DNA from 3 places in the Streptomyces sp. DT190 genome. Region 1 is predicted to be linked to each of the others. Evidence: riboswitches for the same ligand, from Rfam matches in the RefSeq annotation. Region 1 holds a riboswitch; each other region holds the start of a gene.
The links. Region 1 has a riboswitch for cyclic di-AMP ahead of ACPXCS_RS03375 (M23 family metallopeptidase). Riboswitches for the same ligand answer to the same signal wherever they lie in the genome.
Positions count from the first base shown of each region.

Region 2: linked by a shared signal. The riboswitch ahead of ACPXCS_RS09245 (M23 family metallopeptidase) and the one ahead of ACPXCS_RS03375 (M23 family metallopeptidase) in region 1 are both predicted to bind cyclic di-AMP.
Region 3: linked by a shared signal. The riboswitch ahead of ACPXCS_RS26570 (transglycosylase SLT domain-containing protein) and the one ahead of ACPXCS_RS03375 (M23 family metallopeptidase) in region 1 are both predicted to bind cyclic di-AMP.

Region 1 is NZ_JBNCNM010000002.1:635-8,093, forward strand. It holds gene trmB (tRNA (guanosine(46)-N7)-methyltransferase TrmB) at 1-499, shown strand, start outside; gene ACPXCS_RS03370 (PrsW family intramembrane metalloprotease) at 570-1,961, shown strand; gene ACPXCS_RS03375 (M23 family metallopeptidase) at 2,115-3,146, opposite strand; cyclic di-AMP (ydaO/yuaA leader) riboswitch at 3,158-3,314, opposite strand; tRNA gene ACPXCS_RS03380 (tRNA-Met) at 3,620-3,693, opposite strand; gene ACPXCS_RS03385 (dihydrofolate reductase family protein) at 3,756-4,886, opposite strand; gene ACPXCS_RS03390 (MarR family winged helix-turn-helix transcriptional regulator) at 4,963-5,478, shown strand; gene ACPXCS_RS03395 (GTP cyclohydrolase II) at 5,617-6,258, shown strand; gene ACPXCS_RS03400 (MarR family winged helix-turn-helix transcriptional regulator) at 6,376-6,894, shown strand; gene ACPXCS_RS03405 (RNA polymerase sigma factor SigF) at 6,950-7,459, opposite strand, start outside.
Region 2 is NZ_JBNCNM010000003.1:538,672-546,130, forward strand. It holds gene ACPXCS_RS09230 (GNAT family N-acetyltransferase) at 1-804, opposite strand, end outside; gene ACPXCS_RS09235 (HPr family phosphocarrier protein) at 980-1,261, shown strand; gene ACPXCS_RS09240 (GntR family transcriptional regulator) at 1,435-2,130, opposite strand; gene ACPXCS_RS09245 (M23 family metallopeptidase) at 2,319-3,107, opposite strand; cyclic di-AMP (ydaO/yuaA leader) riboswitch at 3,120-3,283, opposite strand; gene ACPXCS_RS09250 (M16 family metallopeptidase) at 3,474-4,862, opposite strand; gene ACPXCS_RS09255 (M16 family metallopeptidase) at 4,859-6,259, opposite strand; gene ACPXCS_RS09260 (DNA gyrase/topoisomerase IV subunit A) at 6,600-7,459, shown strand, end outside.
Region 3 is NZ_JBNCNM010000017.1:12,744-20,202, forward strand. It holds gene ACPXCS_RS26555 (ATP-binding cassette domain-containing protein) at 1-710, opposite strand, end outside; gene ACPXCS_RS26560 (LolA family protein) at 776-2,029, opposite strand; gene ACPXCS_RS26565 (polyprenyl synthetase family protein) at 2,261-3,271, opposite strand; cyclic di-AMP (ydaO/yuaA leader) riboswitch at 3,775-3,953, shown strand; gene ACPXCS_RS26570 (transglycosylase SLT domain-containing protein) at 3,957-4,715, shown strand; gene ACPXCS_RS26575 (HAD family hydrolase) at 4,679-5,527, opposite strand; gene ACPXCS_RS26580 (GNAT family N-acetyltransferase) at 5,699-6,784, shown strand; gene ACPXCS_RS26585 (glycosyltransferase) at 6,804-7,459, shown strand, end outside.

The sequences.
Region 1 (7,459 bases):
CGCCGACCCCCGCACCAACATCCTCGCGGTCGACGTCCACACCCCGGGCCAGGGCAACCTCCTCAACCTCGCCGACCACAACGGCCTGTCCAACGTCCGCGTGGCCAACGGCGACGCGATCATCCTGCTCCGCGAGATGCTCGCCCCGGACGCCCTCGACGGCCTGCGCGTCTTCTTCCCGGACCCCTGGCCCAAGAAGCGGCACCACAAGCGCAGACTGATCCAGCCGGAGTTCCTGTCGCTCGCCGCGACCCGCCTCAAGCCGGGCGCGATCCTGCACTGCGCGACCGACTGGGAGGAGTACGCCGAACAGATGCTCGACGTGCTCACGGCTCACCCCGACTTCGAGAACACGCAGGCGGACGGTGGTTTCGCGCCGCGTCCCGACTTCCGGCCCCTGACCCGTTTCGAGGGCCAGGGACTGGACAAGGGACATGTCGTGAACGACCTCCTCTTCCGCCGCGTACCACACGCGGACCAACCCCCCGCCGGCGTCTGACCGCACCGCACCGCCCCTGGCACCTCCTCGCGCCTGCGGACAGCGCCCCTCCGTCGTTAGGGTCAATGCCGTGGCCACCTGCCCCCCACACCCGTCGTACCCCAGCGCCCCCACCGACGGCACTCCGGCCGCCGACCCGCTGCGGCACGCCCACTGGTGGCAGCGCCCCTGGGTGCGCTACGGCGCGCCGACCACCCTTCTCGCGATATCCGGCCTGGTCATCCTCGCCCTGGTCCGCGAGGAGACCGGCACCGACGGCTTCCTGGTCGGGCTCGGCCTGGCCCTCCTGCCCGTGCCCCTGCTCATCGCCTCGTTCCGCTGGCTGGACCGCGTCGAACCGGGCCCCTGGCGCAACCTGGTGTTCTCCTTCGCCTGGGGCGCCTGCGCGGCGGCGCTCATAGCGATCGTCGCCAACAGCTTCGCCACGAGATGGATAGCGACCGCGACCGCGGACCCGTCCAGCGCGGACACCCTCGGCGCGACGGTGATAGCGCCGGTGGTCGAGGAGTCGGCCAAGGCGGCGGCCGTGCTCCTGGTCTTCCTCTTCCGCCGCCGCGACTTCACCGGCATCGTCGACGGCGTGGTCATAGCCGGTGTCACCGCGACCGGCTTCGCGTTCACGGAGAACATCCTCTACCTGGGCACCGCCTTCGGCACCGACCAGCTCACCGGCGGCAGCGGCATCGCCTCCGTCACGGCGGCGACCTTCTTCGTCCGCATCATCATGTCGCCGTTCGCGCACCCGCTGTTCACCGTCCTGACCGGCATCGGCTTCGGCGTCGCGGCGCTCTCCGCGGACCGCCAGCACCTGCGCCGCGTCGCCTTCCCGCTCGCCGGGCTGCTGCTGGCGATGGGGATGCACGCGATGTGGAACGGCTCGTCGGCGTTCGGGGAGTACGGGTTCTTCGCCGTGTACGCGGCCTTCATGGTGCCGATCTTCGCGCTGCTGACCTGGCTGGTGATCTGGACGCGGCAGCGTGAGCTGCGGACCGTGCGCGCGGAGCTGCCCGCCTACGCGGTCGCCGGCTGGCTGGCCCCGACCGAGCCGTACGCGCTGGGCTCGATGCGGGCACGCCGGATCGCCCGCCAGTACGCACGCCGGCACGCGGGGAAGGCGGCGGCCCGGGAGGTGGCGCGGTACGAGGCGTACGCGACGTCCCTGGCGTTCCTGCGGCACCGGGCCCGCCGCGGCCGGGCGGGATCCGACTTCGCCGTACGGGAGATGGAACTGCTCGCCGAACTGTGGCGCCGCCGGGAAGCGGCCCGCCCGGCCCTGGACCACGCGGCCCGGATCACGGCCCCTCCGACACCGGTGACGCCCCCGTCGTGGCCGATGCCCGGGACGTACGGCCAAGGCCACCCATACGGCCACACCTACGGCCACACACCCGCCCACGGCCACCCCACCGGCTACGCCCCCCGCCCCACCGCGCACCCGGCATACAACCCCTACAGGTCCTGACCCCAGACCGGGCTCCGGCCCTCAGAACCCGCCCCCACCCCCGCAGCCCGCAACCCCACAGCCCACAGCCCAAAGCCCGAAAGGAAAGACCGGCAGCCCTGACGCCGGGGGGGCGTCGTCAGGGCTGCCGGTGCTTCTCGAGGTGCTCGGCGCTTACGGGTTGAGGCCCTTGTCCCGCAGCCAGGCCATCGGGTCGATGCCGCTGCTGGAACCGCCGGAGTGGACCTCCAGGTGCAGATGCGCCCCGGTCACGTTGCCGGTGGCGCCGACGCGCCCGATGACGTCACCCGTGCTGACCTTCTGGCCGACGCTGACGCCGATGGACGACTGGTGCGCGTACCAGATCTCCGTGCCGTCATCGAGGGTGAGGACGGTCTTGTAGCCGTACGAGCCGTTCCAGCCCGCCTCGGTGATGGTGCCGCTGTGGACCGCCTTGATCGGCGTGCCCGTGGGGGCGGCGAAGTCCAGTCCGGTGTGGTAGCCGGAGGACCAGTAGGCGCCGGCCTGGCCGAAGCTGGAGGTGATGGTGTACGAGGAGGTCGGCAGCGTGTACTGCTTGGCGAGGGCGGCGAGCCGCTCGGCCTCGGCCTTCTTGCGGGCCTCTTCCTCCGCCTTGCGCTTGGCCTCGGCGGCCTTGGCCTTGGCTTCCTTCTCCGCCTTGGCGGCGGCCTCGGCCGCGGCCTTCTCCGCGGCGGCGGCGGCCTCCTCGGCGGCCTTGGTCTCGATCTGCTCCTGCTGGTGCTCGACCTGGGCCATGATCCGGGCGCGCAGGGCCTCACCGGCGCCGGAGCCGCTCTGGTCGGTGTCCGCCGCGGCCGTGGTGAGGTCGCTGAGCGGAGTGGCGGAGCCTTCGGGGGTGTCGTCGTCCGAGATGAGGGAACCCACCGAGGGAAGGTCCGGCACGGAGATCGACACCGGCGGCTTGCCGGTCTGGGCGCTGGCCATGCCGCCGGCGCCGACGGCGGCTATGACGCCGACGCCCAGGACGGTGGAGCTGCGGGCGAGCCCTCCGCCGCGCTGCTTGGTGACGCGATGCCGGCCACGGACGGGACGGATGGACTCCGCGGTGGGGTTCCACTCCTGGAACGGGCCCTCGTCGGTGCGCTGACCGCCGTAGCCGAAGACTTCGGTGTCGCGCTGTTCCGTCGCGAACGGGGCCGCGGGGGCAGGCCGGTTGGACGCCACGTGGGCGTACTCCTTTCCTTCCTTCTCGCCTACCGGGTTAGCTGACGGGTTCGGAGCAGGAAGGTCTCCTACGCGCGTATACCGGCCGTGCTTCCACGGCGGCATCCGCTCGATTCACCCCAAGTGGTGGTTCCCCGGTTCCCTTTCGGGATTCGGCGCGTGCGCACGGAGCCGCCTTCTGTGACGGCTGGGACGACCGCGCTGCGTTATCGAACGTTAATGGAGGCGCGGTGCGTATTCCAGCGGTTCCGCTTGATCATTAACGTTTTTCACGTGGACTTACCTGCCATGACTGGCTTAAATCGGGCGAGTTGACTGCCCCCCAGGCGCCACAACAGTTCTGACGGTGTGTCAGTTGTTATGCACAGAGGGAGGATTCGATCACCCTGTGTGAGGACCGGTGTGCCGGTGACGGCGAGGGCCGAACACGCCGAGGGCCGGAACCCTTTCGGATTCCGGCCCTCGGCCTTCAGTAGCGGGGACAGGATTTGAACCTGCGACCTCTGGGTTATGAGCCCAGCGAGCTACCGAGCTGCTCCACCCCGCGTCGTTGTGACTCCAGTGTACGCCATGCGCAGGACAGCTCGTGCCACACCCGTCCCCGGGTGCTCAGGACAGCAGGTGGCGGTTGGGCGCCTGGGCCCGCTCGGCGTGCTCCGGCAGGACCACGACCTGCGCTCCGGCGGCGGTCAGGACACCGCTGCCGTCGGCCGCCGCCACGAAGGTGTCCGGCTCGCGCCAGGCGGTGACCACCCGGCGCACGCCCGCGTCGAGGATCAGCCGGGCGCAGGGCGCGGGCCGGGAGGCCCGGCGGGCACAGGGCTCCAGGCTGGAGTACACCGTCGCGCCGGCCAGCCTCGGGTCGGCCGGGTCGGTCTTGGCCAGGGCCGCCTCCTCGGCGTGCACGACCGGGTCGCCGCCCTCGCGGGAGTGGCCGCGGGCGAGTTCCGTACCGTCGGCGGCGACCACCACCGCGCCCACGCTGAACGCCGTGTCCGAGGGCGGGCAGCGCTCCGCCAGTTCGCACGCCAGGGCCAGCCAGTGGTGGTCGGCGGCGACGGGCAGACCGCCGGTGCCCGGGGCGGTGGGCGCGTAGCGCATGAGGACGACGTCCTCGATCCGCCGCGTCTGGAGCAGCCGGAGCCGGCCGCCCTGGTAGCCGCCCGGCCCGAAGAGGCGGGGGGCCTGCGGGTCGCCCACGAAGAGCGGGGCGAGGACCAACTGCAGTTCGTCGGCGAGGCCCTGGGTGAGCAGCTGGGTGTGGATCAGGCCGCCGCCCTCGACCATGAGCCGGCCCACGCCCCGGACGTCGTGCAGGTGGGTGAGGAGCCGGCGCCAGTCGAGATCCGGGCCGAGCGGGACGACGTCGGCGGCGATGCCGAGGGCCCGGGCCCGTTCGGCGCCGCGGTCGGTCGTGTACAGGACCTTCTCGCCGCCGGTGTGCCAGAAGCGGGCGTCCGGGTCGAGCTCGCCGGAGCCGCTGACGGTGACCTTGAGCGGGTACTCGGGCCGGCCGGCGGCCACCCGAGCGGCGCGGCGCCCGGGCGAGTTCACCAGCAGCCGCGGGTTGTCGGCGCGGATCGTCCCGGCACCGACCAGGATCGCGTCGGCGGCGGCGCGTACCTCGTCGACCCGGTCGAAGTCGGCCGGGCTGGACAGCAGCAGGCGTTCGGGACCGGTGTCGTCCAGGTAGCCGTCGAGGGAGACGGCGGCGGACAGCAGGACGTACGGGTGGGACATCGGCGCTCCGCGGCTGGTCGGGACGGCGGACGGGACAAGACTTGGTTCAAGTTTGAAACAAACTTACACTGGCGGCATGACGACCCGCTGGCTCACCCCCGAGGAGCAGCGCGCCTGGCGCGCCTACATCGCCGCTTCGCTGCTCCTGGAGGACGCGATCGACCGGCAGCTCCAGCAGGACGCCGGCATGCCCCACCTTTACTACTCCATCCTGTCGGTCCTGTCGGAGACTCCGGAACGGCGGCTGCGCATGACGGATCTCGCCGAGCGGCTGAAGATCACGCGCAGCCGGCTGACGTACGCCGTGACCCGGCTGGAGAAGGACGGCATGGTGCGGCGCGAGGCGTGCGCGGACGACCGGCGGGGCAGCGTCGCGGCGCTGACCGACGAGGGGTTCGCCGTACTGGAGCGGGCGGCGCCGGGCCACGTCGCGACCGTGCGGAGCTTCCTGTTCGACCGGCTCAGCCCGGAGCAGGTCGGCCAGCTGGAGGAGATCTCCGCGGCGATCGCACACGGGTTGCAGGAGGACGGGGGACGGCCGGACGCGGACGAGGTGCCGTGGCGACGACGGTCCTCGGGCGCCTGTTCGTGACGCACGCCACACCGGGGCACCCCTTATTGCTTCAACTTTAAAGCAAGCGTAGGGTTCCGGTCGTGGGTCTGCTTCAAATCTGAAGCAACCCGGCAGACGGCTGTGCAGCCGAACAGGAACGGAACCCGGAGGCCCCGCGTGCCCGACACCCCCAGCGTCCTCGCCACCCCGCGCTCCCGCGTCCGGGTCCCGCTGCGCTTCCACGACGGCTACGAGGCCGACGCCGAGCTCGTCACCTTCCACGGCCTGGCCGACGGCCGGGAGCACGTGGCCGTCGTCCTGGGCGAGCCCGGCCCGGTCCCGCTGGTGCGACTGCACTCGGAGTGCCTGACCGGGGACGTGTTCGGCTCGGCCCGCTGCGACTGCGGCCCGCAACTGCGCGAGGCCGTCGAGCGCATCGCCGAGCGCGGCGGCGTGCTCCTCTACCTCCGCCAGGAGGGCCGGGGCATCGGCCTCTACAACAAGCTGGACGCGTACGCCCTGCAGGACCAGGGCCTGGACACCTACGAGGCGAACGCGGCGCTGGGACTGCCCGAGGACGCCCGCGACTACACGGCCGCGGCGCAGATGCTGCGGGCCCTCGGCGTCGGCGAGCTGGACCTGCTCTCCAACAACCCCGACAAGGCCGCCCAGTTGCGCGCCCTGGGCGTCGGCGTCCGCGACCGGATACCGACCGGCGTCTTCACCACCGCGCACAACGTCCGCTATCTGCGCGCCAAGGTCCTGCAGACGCAGCACACGCTGCCGCTCGCGGCGCTGACGGAGCTGAGCGCCGGCTGAGCCACCCGGGTCCGATCCGGCGCCGAACGGGACTGCTTGCCACTCGGCTCTACGGGTACAGCCTTTGAATGAGGGCGACCTCCGCAGTACCCGGAGCTTATGGAAAGTGACCGTTTCGTGACCGATCTCGACGGCCCCGGAGACCACCGGGCAAGGGGACGGAGCGATGGCCCGGAAGCCGTCGCGGCACAGATCGCCGATGCCGTGGAGAGCCTGACGGCCCTGTGGGCGGTCGCCGCCCAGGAGGCCTCGCTGCGACTGTCCCCCCATCAGCTGCGCGCGCTGCGCACCCTGCAGGCGGCGCCCGGCCTGAACCTGACGTCCCTGGCCGACCGGCTGGACATCGGACTGCCCACGGCCAGCCGCCTCTGCGACCGCCTGGCGGCCGCCGGCCTGCTGGAACGCGCCCCGCACCCCGGCACCCGCCGCGAGGTGCAACTCCGGCTCACCGCCCACGGCCAGCGCATCCTGAGCGATGTGGCGGTGCGCCGCGCCCAGGCCCTCACCGCGGCACTGGAGGCGATGGCACCGGCGGAACGGGCCGCGCTCAGCCGCGGGCTGCGGGGGTTCCTGGCCGCCCGGCGGACCGCGGTCCCCCGCGTGGACGGGACGGAGGGGCCGCGGGGGCGACGATGAGCGCGGGACGTGCCCGGCCCCGGCACGTCCCGCGCTCACCTCTCACCCATGGGCCTCAGCCGGTCGCCAGCATCCCCGACCGCAGGCGGGCCACCGTGCGGGAGAGCAGCCGGGAGACGTGCATCTGCGAGATGCCGAGCCGGGCGCCGATCTCCGCCTGCGTGAGCTCCTCCACGAAGCGCAGGTGCAGGATCAGGCGCTGGCGCTCGTCGAGTTCGGCGACCAGCGGGGCCAGGGCGTGGAAGTCCTCGACCAGTTCCAGCGCCGGGTCCTCCCCGCCGATGAACTCCGAGAGCTTGGTGTCGCTCTCCTCCGCGTCACCGGTGATCGTGGCGTCGAGCGAGGAGGACAGGTAGCCGTTGGCGGCGATCTGCGCCTCGACGACCTCCTCCTCGGACAGGTTCATCAGCGCCGCCAGCTCCGCGACCCGGGGCGCGCGGCCCAGCCGGGACGCCAGCTCCTCGGTGGCCTTGGCCAGCTCCGTACGGGCCTCCTGCAGCCGGCGCGGCACGTGCACCGCCCAGGAGGTGTCCCGGAAGAAACGCTTGATCTCACCGACGATGTA
Region 2 (7,459 bases), on a different contig from region 1:
CCGCACGGAACGGTGGGCCGGCACCCCGTCGAGCTCCTTCTGGTCGTCGGGGAGGGCCTTGTTCACGGCGTGGAGGCGGCCGGTGAAGCCGGCGTCCCGGATGTTGCCGAGGACGCTGCGGCCCACCCCGCCCGGGGTGCGTCCGGCGCCGATGACGGCGACCGAGCCGGGGGCGAGCAGCCGCTGCACGGACCGTGCCTCCGCGCGGTGTTCGCGCGCGTACTGCACGGCCAGGGAGCGGTCGGTGGGCTCCAGGTCGAACTCCAGGCGGACCACGCCGTCCTCGAAGCTGCGCTTCTGGGTGTACCCGGCGTCCGTGAACACCTTGATCATCTTGGTGTTGGCGGGCAGCACCTCGGCGGCGAAACGGCGGATGCCGCGCTCCCGGGCGACGGCGGCGATGTGCTCCAGGAGGGCGGAGGCGACGCCGCGGCCCTGGTGGGCGTCCTGCACGAGGAAGGCGACCTCGGCCTCGTCGGCGGGTGCGGACGCGGGCGTTCCGTCGGCGCCGATCCGGTCGTAGCGTACGGTGGCGATGAACTCGCCGCCGACCGTGGCCGCGAGTCCCACCCGGTCCACAAAGTCGTGGTGCGTGAAGCGGTGGACATCCTTGGCGGACAGGCGAGGGTACGGCGCGAAGAAGCGGTAGTACTTCGACTCGTCGGAGACCTGCTCGTAGAAGCTGACCAGACGCTCGGCGTCATCGACGGTGATGGGCCGGACGCGCGCGGTACCCCCGTCGCGCAGCACCACGTCGGCTTCCCAGTGGGCGGGATACTCGTGCCGGTCCGGCGAGGTCTGCATGGGCCCCAGAGTACGGCTAGCGCCTGACAACGGCGCGAGGCAGTCTGTGGAGGGCGTCAGTCGGGTCGAGGCCGCGACCCGACGGCACCCGCGGGGCGGAACGACAGGTCCCGCCCCGGGCTTCACGTGTGGGAAACTGGTCTAGACAACCCTGAACAGCGAAGGGCAGCAACACATGGCTGAGCGCCGCGTCAACGTCGGCTGGGCCGAGGGCCTCCACGCCCGCCCCGCCTCCATCTTCGTCCGAGCCGCCACGGCCGCAGGCGTCCCGGTGACGATCGCCAAGGCAGACGGCAACCCCGTCAACGCGGCCTCCATGCTCGCCGTCCTGGGCCTCGGCGCCCAGGGTGGCGAGGAGATCGTCCTCGCGTCCGACGCCGAAGGCGCGGACGCCGCCCTGGACCGGCTGGCGAAGCTGGTTTCCGAGGGCCTGGAGGAGCTGCCCGAGACCGTCTGAGTCGTTCGAGCGGCTTTCACGGGTGAAGCCGCGCCGGCCTTTCGGGCCGGCGCGGCTTCACTCATTTCCGGGAAGCGGAGCGCCTCGAATTCACGCGGCGCACCGGACCGCCCGAAAAAGGCAGCAGAATAAATCCCCCGCGAAACTGCCACTCTTTGTATACGGCTTCCGTGTTAATGCCGCAGGCTCGCCGTGTTTACGGGATGTTGCGAGTTCCTCACACGCTCGCCGCGGTCCCCCGGGGCGCCCGGCCGCAGCCGGTGGGCGGACCTCGCGCGCTCGGCGTGCAGCACCGTGACCGCCCGCGCGCGCTCGCTGTCGCCGCGCGCCACCGCGTCCACGATCGCGCCGTGCTCGGTCCAGGACTCCACCGGATCGGCCGGCGCCTCCACCGCGTACATCCAGGCGATCTTGTGGCGCAGCTGGGTGAGCATCGCGATCAGGGCGGGACTGCCGGAGGCCTGGGCCAGCGTCTCGTGGAACCAGCCGCCCAGGGAGCGCAGATCGTCGCTGGTGCCCCGGCGGGCGCGCTCCTGGCCCAGCCGGACCAGGCCGCGCAGGACCTTCAGATGGGCCTCGGTGCGGCGCTGGGCGGCACGGGCCGCGCCGAGCGGCTCCAGCAGCGCGCGCATCTCCAGCAGATCGGCGGCCTCCTGCTCGGTGGGCTCGGCCACGCACGCGCCCGCGTGCCGCCGGGTCACCACGAAGCCCTCGGCCTCCAGCGTGCGCAGGGCCTCCCGGACGGGGACGCGCGAGACGCCGTAGCGGCGTGCCAGGAGCTCCTCGGTGAGCCGGCTGCCGCGCTCGTGGACACCCGCGACGATGTCGTCCCGGATGGCCGTGCACACCGAGTGCGCGGGAATACGCATGACCCGACCTCCGCTTAATCCCCGTGAAACGTCGAAGAGTGACGCGTGTTCCGTGACTCTATTGCAATCAGCCGGAATTTCCGACGGCAGCCCGGAATCCATGGATATTTTTTGGACACGGCGTCCGGAGAATGCCGAAAGGCCCCGGCTCGGCGAGCCGGGGCCTTTCGGATGCGCAGGAGGTGGCGTCAGAGGTTCACGCCGTGCGAGCGGAGGTAGGCGAGGGGATCGATGTCCGAGCCGTACTCGGGGCTGGTCCGGGCCTCGAAGTGCAGGTGCGGGCCGGTCACGTTGCCGGTCGCGCCGGACAGGCCGATCTGCTGGCCCGGGGTGACCTGCTGGCCCACCGAGACGCCGACGGACGACAGGTGGCCGTACTGGGTGTACGTCCCGTCGTTCATTTTGATCACGACCTGGTTGCCGTAGGCGCCGCCCCAGCCGGCCTCGACGACCGTGCCCATGCCGACCGCGTGGACGGAGGTGCCGGTGGCGGCGTGGAAGTCGATGCCGGTGTGGCTGCCGGAGGACCAGACGGCGCCGCCGGCCTTGTAGCCGGTGGAGACGTAGGAGCCCGGGATCGGGGACACGAAGCTGTTGAGGCGCTTGCGCTCGGCCTCGCGGGCGGCGCGCTCCTTGGCCTCGCGGGCCTTCTCGGCGGCCTCCTTGGCCTTCCGGGCCACCTCGGCGGCGCGCTCGCGCGCGGCCTCCTCGGCCTTCTTCTTGGCGGCGGCCTCCTCGGCCGCCTGCTTCTGCGCGACCGCCTGGGCGTCGATCTGCTGGGCCACCGTGTCGCCCATGGTGATGACGGGGGTGAGGCCGGTCTGCTCGACGGCGGGCTCATTGGCGGCGAAGGCCGGGCCGGCGACGGTGCCGATCACACCGGTGGTGGCGAGAGCCGCGACGCCCGCCGCGCGGGCCGTGCCGCGCTGGATCCTGCTGGGGCGGCGATGCTTGCCGGTGGCGCGAGTGAACGCCATGAAGTGGCTGGTCCTTTCCTTCCCTCTCGCCTACCGGGTTAGCTGACGGGTTCGGAGCAGGAAGGTCTCCTACGGGCCCCCTCGCGACTCGCGCGGGCGCCCGATTCACCCCAGGGACTGCGTGGGTCCCCGGCTCCCCTGGCTCGCGCCGTACGGGGACTCGGCGATGACTGTCCGGTGCCGCGGGTGCGGCGCACTGCCTGACGAACAGCCCGGACGACGCTAAGCGGGGCCACTTTCAATTCCCAAACGGATCGCGGCTTTTGTAGCGCATCCCACAGGGCAGACGGGCAACTCCCGCCCCAATTCGGGCATAAAGGAGCCCTGGTGCCTTAGAAGACAACCAGGGCCCCTGCGCGCGGGCCGCTACTCGGCGGCCACGACCGTGACGGCGCCGATGCCGAGGGCCTCCACCGGGGCCTTGATCTGCGCCGCGTCGCCCACGAGGACGGTCACCAGACGGTCCACGGGGAAGGCGCTGACGACCGCCGCCGTGGCCTCCACCGTGCCGGTCTCGGTGAGCCGGCGGTAGAGCGTGGCCTGGTAGTCGTCGGGCAGGTGCTGCTCGACCTGGTCGGCCAGCGTGCTCGCGACGGCCGCCGCGGTCTCGTACTTCAGCGGTGCCACGCCGACCAGGTTCTGCACGGCCACGTCCCGCTCGGCGTCGGTCAGCCCCTCGGCGGCGAGGGTGCGCAGCACCGTCCACAGGTCCTGCAGGGCGGGGCCGGTGTTGGGGGTGTCCACGGAACCGCTGATGGCGAGCATCGAGGCACCGGTCCCGTCCGGCGCGGACCGCAGCACCTGGGCGAAGGACCGCACCCCGTAGGTGTAGCCCTTCTCCTCGCGCAGGACCCGGTCCAGGCGGGAGGTGAGGGTGCCGCCGAGGCAGTACGTGCCGAGCACCTGCGCGGGCCAGACACGGTCGTGCCGGTCCGGGCCGATCCGGCCGATCAGCAACTGCGTCTGGACGGCGCCCGGGCGGTCCACGATGACGACCCGGCCGGTGTCGTCGGCGGTCACCGGCGGCACCGGCCGCGGCTCGGCCGACGAACCGGTCCAGGAGCCCAGGGTGTCGGCGAGCAGGGCGTCCAGGTCGATGCCCGTGAGGTCGCCGACGACCACGGCGGTCGCCGTGGCGGGACGGACGTGCTTCTCGTAGAAGGCGCGGACGGCGGCGGAGTCGATCGCGGCGACCGTCTCCTCGGTGCCCTGCCGGGGCCGCGACATGCGCGAACCGGCCGGGAACAGCTCCTTGGAGAGCTCCTTGGCGGCGCGGCGGGAGGGGTTGGCCAGTTCGTGCGGGATCTCGTCGAGGCGGTTGCGGACCAGCCGCTCGACCTCGCTGTCCGCGAACGCGGGCGCCCTGAGGGCGTCGGCGACCAGACCGAGCCCCTTCGCGAGCCGGGAGGCCGGGACCTCCAGGCTGATCCGGACACCGGGGTGGTCGGCGTGCGCGTCCAGGGTCGCGCCGGCCCGCTCCAGCTCGGCCGCGAACTCCTCGGCGGAGTGCTTGTCGGTGCCCTCGGAGAAGGCGCGCGCCATGATCGTGGCCACGCCGTCCAGGGCGGCCGGCTCGGCCTCCAGGGGCGCGTCCAGCAGCACCTCCACGGCGACGACCTGCTGGCCCGGGCGGTGGCAGCGCAGCACCGTCAGGCCGTTGCCGAGCGTGCCGCGCTCGGGGGCCGGGAAGGCCCACGGCCGGGCCTCGCCCGCCTGCGGCCGGGGGTGGAAGTCCATCGTGGCGAGCTCGGTCACTTGGCCGCCTCCTCGTTCTCGTCGCCGGCCGCGGCTGCGGTGTCCCCGGCGGTGTCGGCGTCGTCGGTCTCGTCAGCGGTCTCGTCGTTCTCGTCGGCGACGGGCTCGTAGACGAGCACCGCGCGGTTGTCGGGGCGCAGGCGGGCCTTGGCGACCTCCTGGACCTCCTCCGCCGTCACCTCCAGGACACGCTGCACGGCGGTGAGCGCCAGCTGCGGGTCGCCGAACAGCACGGCGTAGCGGCACAGTTCGTCGGCGCGGCCGGCGACCGTGCCGAGCCGGTCCAGCCATTCGCGCTCCAGCTGGGCCTGGGCGCGCTCCATCTCCTCGGCCGTGGGGCCCTCCTCGGCGAACCGGGCGAGCTCCTCGTCGATGGCGGCCTCGATGACCGGCACCTCCACGTCGCCGGACGTCTTCACGTCCAGCCAGCCCAGGGAGGGCGCCCCGGCGAGCCGCAGCAGGCCGAAGCCCGCCGCGACGGCCGTACGGTCGCGCCGTACCAGGCGGTTGTACAGGCGGGAGGACTCGCCGCCGCCGAGGACCGTGAGGGCCAGGTCGGCCGCGTCGCACGCGCGCGTGCCGTCGTGCGGCAGGCGGTAGGCGGCCATCAGGGCGCGCGCCGGGACGTCCTCCTCGACGACCTCGCGCAGCTGCTCGCCGATGATCTCGGGCAGCGAGCCGTCACGCGGCGCGGGCTTGCCGTCGTGGCCGGGGATGGAGCCGAAGTACTTCTCGATCCAGGCCAGGGTCTGCTCCGGGTCGATGTCCCCGACCACGGAGAGCACGGCGTTGTTCGGCGCGTAGTACGTGCGGAAGAACGCGCGCGCGTCCTCCAGGGTGGCCGCGTCCAGGTCGGCCATGGAGCCGATGGGGGTGTGGTGGTAGGGGTGGCCCTCGGGGTAGGCGAGGGCGGTGAGCTTCTCGAAGGCGGTGCCGTAGGGGACGTTGTCGTAGCGCTGGCGGCGCTCGTTCTTCACGACGTCCCGCTGGTTCTCCATCGACTCGTCGTCGAGGGCGGCGAGCAGGGAGCCCATCCGGTCGGCCTCCAGCCAGAGCGCGAGCTCCAGCTGGTGGGCGGGCATGGTCTCGAAGTAGTTGGTCCGCTCGAAGCTCGTCGTGCCGTTCAGCGAGCCGCCCGCGCCTTGGACGAGCTCGAAGTGGCCGTTGCCCTTGACCTGGCCGGAGCCCTGGAACATCAAGTGCTCGAAAAGGTGAGCCAGGCCGGTACGCCCCTTGACTTCGTGGCGCGAGCCGACGTCGTACCAGAGGCACACCGCCGCGACCGGGGTCAGGTGGTCCTCGGAGAGCACCACGCGCAGACCGTTGGCCAGGCGGTGCTCGGTCGCTGTCAGGCCCCCGGAGCCTGCCTGGGCTGTGGCCGTGTGACCCATGGGCATGTACGTCCCTTCGATCGCGGAGCGGTCTTCACAACCGCGGATTCCTGCCGGTCCTGCCACTGTATGCAAGCGTGCGGAGCCCTGGTGAAGTTCCCGCCCTCGACCTGCTCCCGGCCTCCCGGAAGACCTCGAGGACAGGGTCCTGGTCCCGCTTGTCAGTGCGGCGGTCCACAATGGTCGGCGTCAGATCCGGATCGCAGCAGCACGAGCGAGCCGCAGGGGCGGCCGATGACGAGTGGGCGAGCGCGCGGAGGCCCGAAGGGGCCGAGCCCGGCCGCCGTATCGTCACCGGCGTCAAGCCCCGTAGGCGAGCGACCAGTAACAGGAGGAGCCGGCAGCGATGGCCCGCCGCAGCACGAAGACCCCGCCGCCCGACGACTCGTACGAGGAGCGGATCCTCGACATCGACGTCGTCGACGAGATGCAGGGCTCCTTCCTCGAGTACGCGTACTCGGTCATCTACTCCCGGGCCCTGCCGGACGCCCGTGACGGCCTGAAGCCGGTGCACCGCCGCATCGTGTACCAGATGAGCGAGATGGGCCTGCGCCCCGAGCGCGGGTACGTCAAGTGCGCCCGTGTCGTCGGCGAGGTGATGGGCAAGCTGCACCCGCACGGCGACGCGTCGATCTACGACGCCCTCGTGCGCATGGCGCAGCCCTTCTCGATGCGCGTCCCCCTGGTCGACGGCCACGGCAACTTCGGCTCGCTGGGCAACGACGACCCGCCGGCCGCCATGCGGTACACCGAGTGCCGGATGGCCGAGGCCACGAGCCTGATGACGGAGTCGATCGACGAGGACACCGTCGACTTCAACCCCAACTACGACGGCCAGGAGCAGGAACCGGCCGCCCTGCCCGCCGCCTTCCCGAACCTCCTGGTCAACGGCGCCTCGGGCATCGCGGTCGGCATGGCCACGAACATGCCGCCGCACAACCTGCGCGAGGTCATCGCCGCCGCCCGGCACCTGATCAGGCACCCGAACGCGGACCTCGACGCGCTGATGAAGCACGTCCCGGGCCCCGACCTGCCGACCGGCGGCCGCATCGTCGGCCTGTCCGGCATCCGGGACGCCTACGAGACGGGCCGCGGCACGTTCAAGATCCGGGCGACCGTCTCCGTTGAGCAGGTGACGGTCCGCCGCAAGGGCCTCATCGTCACGGAGCTGCCCTTCGCGGTCGGCCCGGAGAAGGTCATCGCCAA
Region 3 (7,459 bases), on a different contig from region 1:
ACCGGGCCCTGGGTGAGGAGCCGGCCCCGCGCCATCACGGCCGCGTGCGTGCAGACCTGCTCGATCTCGTCGAGGAGGTGGGAGGAGAGGAAGACGGTCGTGCCGTCCGAGGCGAGTTCGCGGATCAGGGTGCGGATCTCGCGCATGCCCTGCGGGTCGAGGCCGTTGGTCGGCTCGTCGAGGACCAGCAGCCGGCGGGGCCGCAGCAGTGCGGCGGCCAGGCCCAGGCGCTGCTTCATGCCGAGCGAGTACGCCTTGGCCTTCTTGCCGGCCGCGGCCGTCAGGCCCACCCGGTCCAGGGCGGCGGCGACCCGGGCCCGCCGGGTGCGCGGATCGGCGGCCGGGTCGGCGCAGTCCTGGCGCAGCAGGTTGTCGCGGCCGGACAGGAAGCCGTAGAGGGCCGGGCCCTCGATGAGGGCGCCGACGTGCGGGAGCACGGCGCGGGTGGCCCCGGGCATGGGCTGCCCGAGGACCCGCGCCGTGCCGGACGTGGGCTCGATGAGGCCCATCAGCATGCGGATGGTGGTGGTCTTGCCGGAGCCGTTGGGACCGAGGAAGCCGAAGACGCTGCCCACCGGGACGGTCAGGTCCAGGGCGTCGACGGCGAGTTGTCCGCCGCGGTAGCGCTTGGTGAGCGCGCGGGTGGCGATGGCCGGTTCCCCGGCCTGTTCGCCCCGCCGCTCCGGCTCCGTGGCGGACGGTTCGCCCATCGGCTTCCTCGTTCTCTCGACGTCCCGCGCCGGTGCGGGGCGGCCGCCCCGTGCGCGCGGGAGACCTACTTCCCGGCGTCGGCCGCCTTCACGAGCGCGTCCTTGGTGACGGCGCCCACGTAGACCTTGCCGTCGTCGGTGACCAGGGCGTTGATCAGTCGGGTCGAGAAGACCGTGCCCGAGCCGAACTTCCCGGTGACCTTGTCGCCGAGCGAGTCGAGGAAGCCGCCGAACTCGCCGCCGGCGTCGCCCGAGGGCACGCCCTCGCCGCCGGTGTCGAAGGTGGCTATGGCGTTCCAGCCCTCGCCGATGGTCTTCATGCCGTCGGGGCCCTCACCGTGGCCCTTTCCGGCCCCGGGAGCGTGCCCGGGCGCCCCGTCCTTGCCGAAGCGCTGCTCCAGGCCCTTGTGGGAACCCTTGCCGAGGTGCTCGCCGGCGTCCTTCTCCTCGGTGACCTTCGCACCCTTCGGCGGGGTGAAGTCGAAGGTCGAGGCGGCCGGCTTGGCGAAGCTGACCTGGGTGAAGCCCACGTCGACGACGGCCGCGCCGCCACTCGCCGGGGTCAGCGTGAACTTCAGCGGCGTGCCCGTCTCCGCGTCCACGGCGACGGTGATCGCGCCGACCGTCGAGCCGGACTGCCTCGGCTTCACGAGCAGCTTGTAGGCGTCCCGGCCTGCGACCTGGGCGGTGCCGTCCACGGTGACGGAGGTCGTGCCGTCGACGGCCTTCAGGGCCTCCTCGGCGAAGCCCTTCGGGGTGGCCGGCGGCTGCTGCTCCTCGCCGTGCTCCGCGCTCTCGGAGGCGGTGCCGTGGTAGACCTCGTTGGACTTGCTGTCGTAGGCCCAGACGTCCTTGCCGTTGTGGACGACGCTGTACTCGGCGGCGTCCTCCAGCAGCGACAGCTTCTGCCGGTCGGGACCGTCGGCGGCGACGCGCAGGGTGTGGGTGCCGGAGGCCAGTTCGGTGAGCTTGGCCGTCGGATCGGCGGAGGAGCCGCCCTCGTCCCGGCCCGCGGCGCCGGACATCAGGCCGGACTCCAGACCGCCGAGGTTCGGCAGGCCCAGGTCGGTGCTGATCTTCACCGTGCCGGAGAGCTGCTCGGTGTCCGACGCGGCGATCTTCTCGATGAGCTGCTGGGCGGTGATCTTCGGAAGGTCGGGGTCACCGGAGTCGGCGAGTGCGGGGACCAGGCCGATCGTCGCGGCCGCCACCCCCACCACCGTGACCGGGACGACGTACCGCGCGGCCTTGCGCCGCCGGGAGTGCTGCTCGTCGACCTCCCCGCCGGTCGTGCTGTCGTCGGATGCGTACGGTGCCATGTGTGCCCTACCTCCGTGGTCGGCGGCGGCTGTCCGTGTCGTCCACGCACTCGTCCCTGAGCCGCCATTCTCACCCGAACTGGTGAGGAGTGGTGTGTTCCGTGGTCTCCATCTGACCAAATCCGCCAGGGAGATACGTCAGACCCCGGACTCAACTCCGCGTACTGCTGGGGTATGACACGGAGGGTCGGCTTCTCCCCCGACCCGTAGGGGTCGGGGGTCGGCGGGCGGTCAGCCGGCCCGGTGCACCACCGCGTCGCACAGTTCCACGAGCGCGGTCTTCGCGGCGCAGTCGCGCAGCGGCGCCAGCGCGGAGCGGGCGTCCTCGGCGTAGCGGACGGTGTCCCGGCGGGCCTGTTCGAGCGCCGGGTGGGCGCGCAGCAGGCGCAGGGCCTCGGCGTGCCGGTCGTCGTCGGTGAGGTCGGAGTCCAGCAGCTCGCACAGGGCGACGTCCTCCGCGAGGCCGAGCCGGGCCGCCCGCTCGCGCAGCCGCAGCACCGGCAGGGTCGGGATGCCCTCGCGCAAATCGGTGCCGGGGGTCTTGCCGGACTCGTGGGAGTCGGAGGCGATGTCCAGCACGTCGTCCGCGAGCTGGAAGGCGACGCCGAGCCGCTCGCCGTACTGGGTCAGCACGTGCACGACCGTCTCGTCGGCGCCCGACATCATCGCGCCGAACCGGCAGGAGACCGCCACCAGCGAGCCGGTCTTGCCGCCCAGCACGTCCAGGTAGTGCTCGACCGGGTCGCGCCCGTCCTGCGGTCCGGCCGTCTCCAGGATCTGCCCGGTCACCAGCCGCTCGAACGCCTCGGCCTGCACCCGCACCGCCTCCGGGCCCAGGTCGGCCAGGATGTGCGAGGCGCGCGCGAAGAGGAAGTCGCCGGTGAGGACCGCGACGGAGTTGCCCCAGCGGGCGTTGGCGCTGTCCACCCCGCGGCGTACGGCGGCCTCGTCCATCACGTCGTCGTGGTACAGCGTGGCGAGGTGGGTCAGCTCCACGACCACGGCCGAGGGCACGATCCCGGGCGCGTGCCGGTCGCCGAACTGGGCGGCGAGCATCACGAGCAGCGGCCGGAACCGCTTGCCGCCGGCCCGCACCAGGTGCTGGGCGGCCTCCGTGATGAAGGGCACCTCACTCTTGGTCGCCTCTAGCAAGCCTTCCTCGACAGCCGCCAGTCCGGCCTGGACATCGGCTTCCAGAGCCTGGTCCCGCACGCTCAGCCCGAACGGCCCGACGTCGGTCACGAGGGGTCTCCTGTCTGCTGGTGTCTGCCGGTGCTTACGCGGATTGTCGATAGGTCGCTGCCATCACTCGAGTCAGCGTATCCGGTCACGTTTCGATCACCGCCAGCGCCCATGGTTACAGGCCGGGCGGTATCCGATCACGACCGCCATGTTTTCGATCAGCTCATAAGAACAGACATGTTCCGACTTTCCGGGAATTCGTGACCTATGCGAGATTTGCGGCATTGATGAAGCAAATTCCCCTTGCGGAACATTGCGCCCCGGCTCGCGATCAGTGAATTGAATCACTTCGGCCCTTCCGCGCCACCAGCGGGGCATCGAGGGGTTCCCCCTTTCCCGGAAAGCGAGTTGAGCCTTGGCAGGCGCAAAGGATCAAGCGCCCCCTCGGCCCCGGACCAAGGTCAACAGGCGCCCGGTGTGACTCCGGTGCTTGTTCCCGGCATGTGCTCTCGCATACGTTCCGGCCCAGTCCGGCGGACGCCGAATCCTGCCACCGCCCGGACTCCCCACACACACCGACTCACTCACGCAGGGCAGGAGCGGGGGACCCAGGTAAGTCGCCGGTCCGTGACAGGGACCGGCTCGGGGTGAAGCCGCGCACGACAGCACCACGCCGTGTGCGGCCGGGCACCTCCCGGCCCGAACCCGACAGCTCACCTCGCAGGCGCCGGAGAGGAACATCGCCATGCCCGGACGAGGTAAGCACCGTCGCCCCAGAAGGAACCCGATCACCCGTGGTGTCGTCGCCGCCGGCACCGGCGGAGCGGCACTGACCCTCCCGCTCCTCGGCGCCACGCACGCCACCGCCGCCGAACCCCAGAGCGCGCCCGCCGCGCAGAGCGTGCCGCAGGCGGTCAAGCCCGCCGGGTCGCTCACGTACACCGTGGCCAAGGGCGACTCGCTCTACCGCATCGCGGAGAAGTACGACGTCTCCGGCGGCTGGAAGCAGCTGTACAAGGCCAACCGCGCAGCCGTCGGCGACGACCCGAAGCTGATCCGCCCGGGTCTGAAGCTGAAGGTCGCCACGGCCGAGGCCGCCACGGAGAAGGCGACCCCGTCGTCCGCCCCGGCCAAGCCGGCCGGCGGCGTCACGCAGGCCACCCCGGCCGCCGCGCAGACCTACGCGAACAACCTCGACGGATGGATCCGCGAGGCGCTGGACATCATGGCCCAGAAGGGCATCCCGGGCTCGTACGACGGGATCTACCGCAACATCATGCGGGAGTCGTCCGGCAACCCGCAGGCGATCAACAACTGGGACTCGAACGCCGCCAAGGGCACCCCGTCCAAGGGCCTGCTCCAGGTCATCGACCCGACCTTCGCCGCCTACCACGTGCCCGGCACCCCCTACGACCCGTACGACCCGGTCGCCAACATCACGGCGGCCTGCAACTACGCGGCCGACCGCTACGGCTCGATCGACAACGTCAACGGCCCGTACTGAGCACTCCCGCCCAGCAGTCGCTCGAGGACGACGGCGATGCCGTCGTCCTCGTTCGACAGCGTGATCTCGTCGGCGACGGCCTTGAGTTCGGGATGGCCGTTGGCCATCGCCACGCCGTGCGCCGCCCAGTCGAACATCGGGATGTCGTTGGGCATGTCACCGAAGGCGATGGTGTCGGCCGGCCGCAGCCCCAGGTGCTCGGCGGCCAGCGCCAGGCCCGTCGCCTTGGTGACCCCGCACGGCTGGAGCTCCACCGTGCCGGGCCCCGACATCGTCACCGTCGCCAGTGACCCGACCACCGAACGGGCCGTCGCCGCCAGCTCGTCGTCCGACAGGTAGGGGTGGCGCAGCAGCACCTTGCTGATCGGCTCGCCCCACAGCTCGTCGCGCCGGTCGACCCGCACCGCGGGCAGCGTCGGATGCGGCATGAGGTAGCCGGGCTCGATGAGCGTGAGCCCGTCGACCCCGTCCTGGTCGACCGCCGCGTACACCTGCCCCACCTCGGCCTCGATCTTGCCCAGGGCGGTCTCGGCCAGTTCCCGGTCCAGCGTGATGGACCACAGCAGCCGGTCCGCGCCGGCGTCGTACACCTGCGCGCCCTGCCCGCACACCGCGAGCCCCGTGCAGCGCAGGTCGTCCAGGAGCGGCCGCACTCTCGGCGCCGGGCGGCCCGTCACCACGAGGTGCTGGGCACCGGCGTCCGCCACCCGCGTGAGTACGGCGAGGGACCGGTCGGACAAGGTGTCGTCGCCGCGCAGCAGCGTCCCGTCCAGGTCGGTGGCGATGAGTGAATATGCGAGGGGTGCGGCCATGATCAGAGAATACGGACAACGCGCCCGTTCGTTTCATCACACGGCTCACACCGATTGCCCGGTTGGGGGCCTCTGCACCGGTTGGCAACAACATGGTCCGCTACCTACCCGAGGGGCCGCATCGAGCGGTACCTTCCAAGTGTCCAGGGGGGACTTGATCGGGGGGTCAGGTTGAGCAGTGGGCGCATTCGCGTGGCCGGGGCCGGGGAACTCGGCGAAAAGGACAAGGAGCGCTGGCGTGCGCTGCGCGCCGCCTCGGAGTCTCCGCGCAACCCCTTCATGGAGCCGGAGTTCACCGAGGCCGTCGGTCTGGTGAGGCCGCAGGCCCGGGTCGCGGTGGTCCACGAGGGCCCGGAGCCGGCCGGCTTCCTGCCCTTCGAGCGCGGCCTGTTGGGGCAGGGCCGGGCCATCGGGCTCGGGGTCTCGGACGCACAGGGCGCGATCCTGCGCCCGGGTCTGGACCTGGAGGCGGACCGGCTGCTGCGGGCCTGCTCCCTGTCGTCCTTCGCCTTCGACAACCTGGAGGCCGAGCAGCGGCTGTTCGTCCCGTACGCGGCGGAGGAGCACGCCACCTACGTCGTCGACGTGGAGAAGGGCTACGAGACCTACGAGTCGGTGCTGCGCGCCCAGTCGCCCAAGTTCCTGAAGACCACGCTGGCCAAGGAGCGCAGGCTGGGCCGGCAGGTCGGCGAGGTGCGGTTCGTGTTCGACGAGCGCGACCCGGCCGCGCTGCGCACGCTCATGGACTGGAAGTCGGCGCAGTACCGCAGGACCGGCCGCCGGGACCGGTTCGCGCAGGAGTGGATCACCCGGCTCGTCGGGCACCTGGCCCGCACCCGGGCGCCGGAGTGCAGCGGCACGCTGTCCGTGCTGTACGCGGGCGGGCGGCCCGTCGCCGCGCACTTCGGGCTGCGCTCGGCATCGGTGCTGGCCTGCTGGTTCCCGGCCTACGAGCCGGAGTTCGCGAAGTACTCGCCGGGGCTGGTGCTGCACCTGCGCATGGCGGCGGCGGCGGCCGCCGAGGGCATCGGCACGCTCGACCTGGGGCGGGGCGCGGCCGCGTACAAGGACGCGCTGAGGACGGGCGAACTGCCCGTGTACGAGGGCGCGGTGACGCGGCCGGGGGCGGGCGCGGCGCTGCACTGGCTGAGCCGCGAGCCGGCGCGCCGCGCGCACCGCTTCGTGCGCGGCCGGCCGCGGCTCGCGGCGCTGGCCGCGCGGACGCTGAAGGGCGCGGCCCGGCTGCGCCGTACCTGACGACGAGGGGGGAGGGCGCATGGCCCGTTCGGCGCGTGCGCAGGAGGAGATACGGCGGTTCCTGGCCATCGGGGCGGTGCAGGTCGCCGAGGTGGACCTGGACGGCGAGGAGGCGGTGCTCAGATCCGGCCCGGGGAGCCGGCCGATCACGTCCGGCGAGGTGTTCGTCCTGGTCAGACGGTATGGCCGCCCGGTGGGCACGCTGCTCGGGCGGGTCCCGGAGGGCGCGGATCCGCGGGCTGTGCTGGCGGCGCGGGCCCGGGCGGAGTGCGCCGGCGTGGAGTGCGCCGGCGTGGAGACCGATACGCCGGGGGAACCGCCGTACGCGAGTGTCGTCGTGGCCACCCGGGAGCGTGCCGGGCAGCTGGCCCGGGCGCTGGACTCGCTGCTCGCCCAGGACCATCCGCGGTGCGAGATCGTCGTGGTGGACAACGCGCCCGTGACCGGTGAGACGCGGGAGCTGATCGAGCGGAAGTACGCCGAGCGCGTGCGGTACGTGTGCGAGCCGGTGCCGGGCCTGGCCGTCGCGCACAACACGGGTCTCGCGGCCGCGCGGGGCGAGGTCGTGGCCTTCACGGACGACGACGTGGTGGCCGACCCGCGCTGGCTGACCGAGCTGACCGCGCCGTTCGCCGCCGACCCCCGGCTGGGGTGCAGCACCGGGCTGATCCTGCC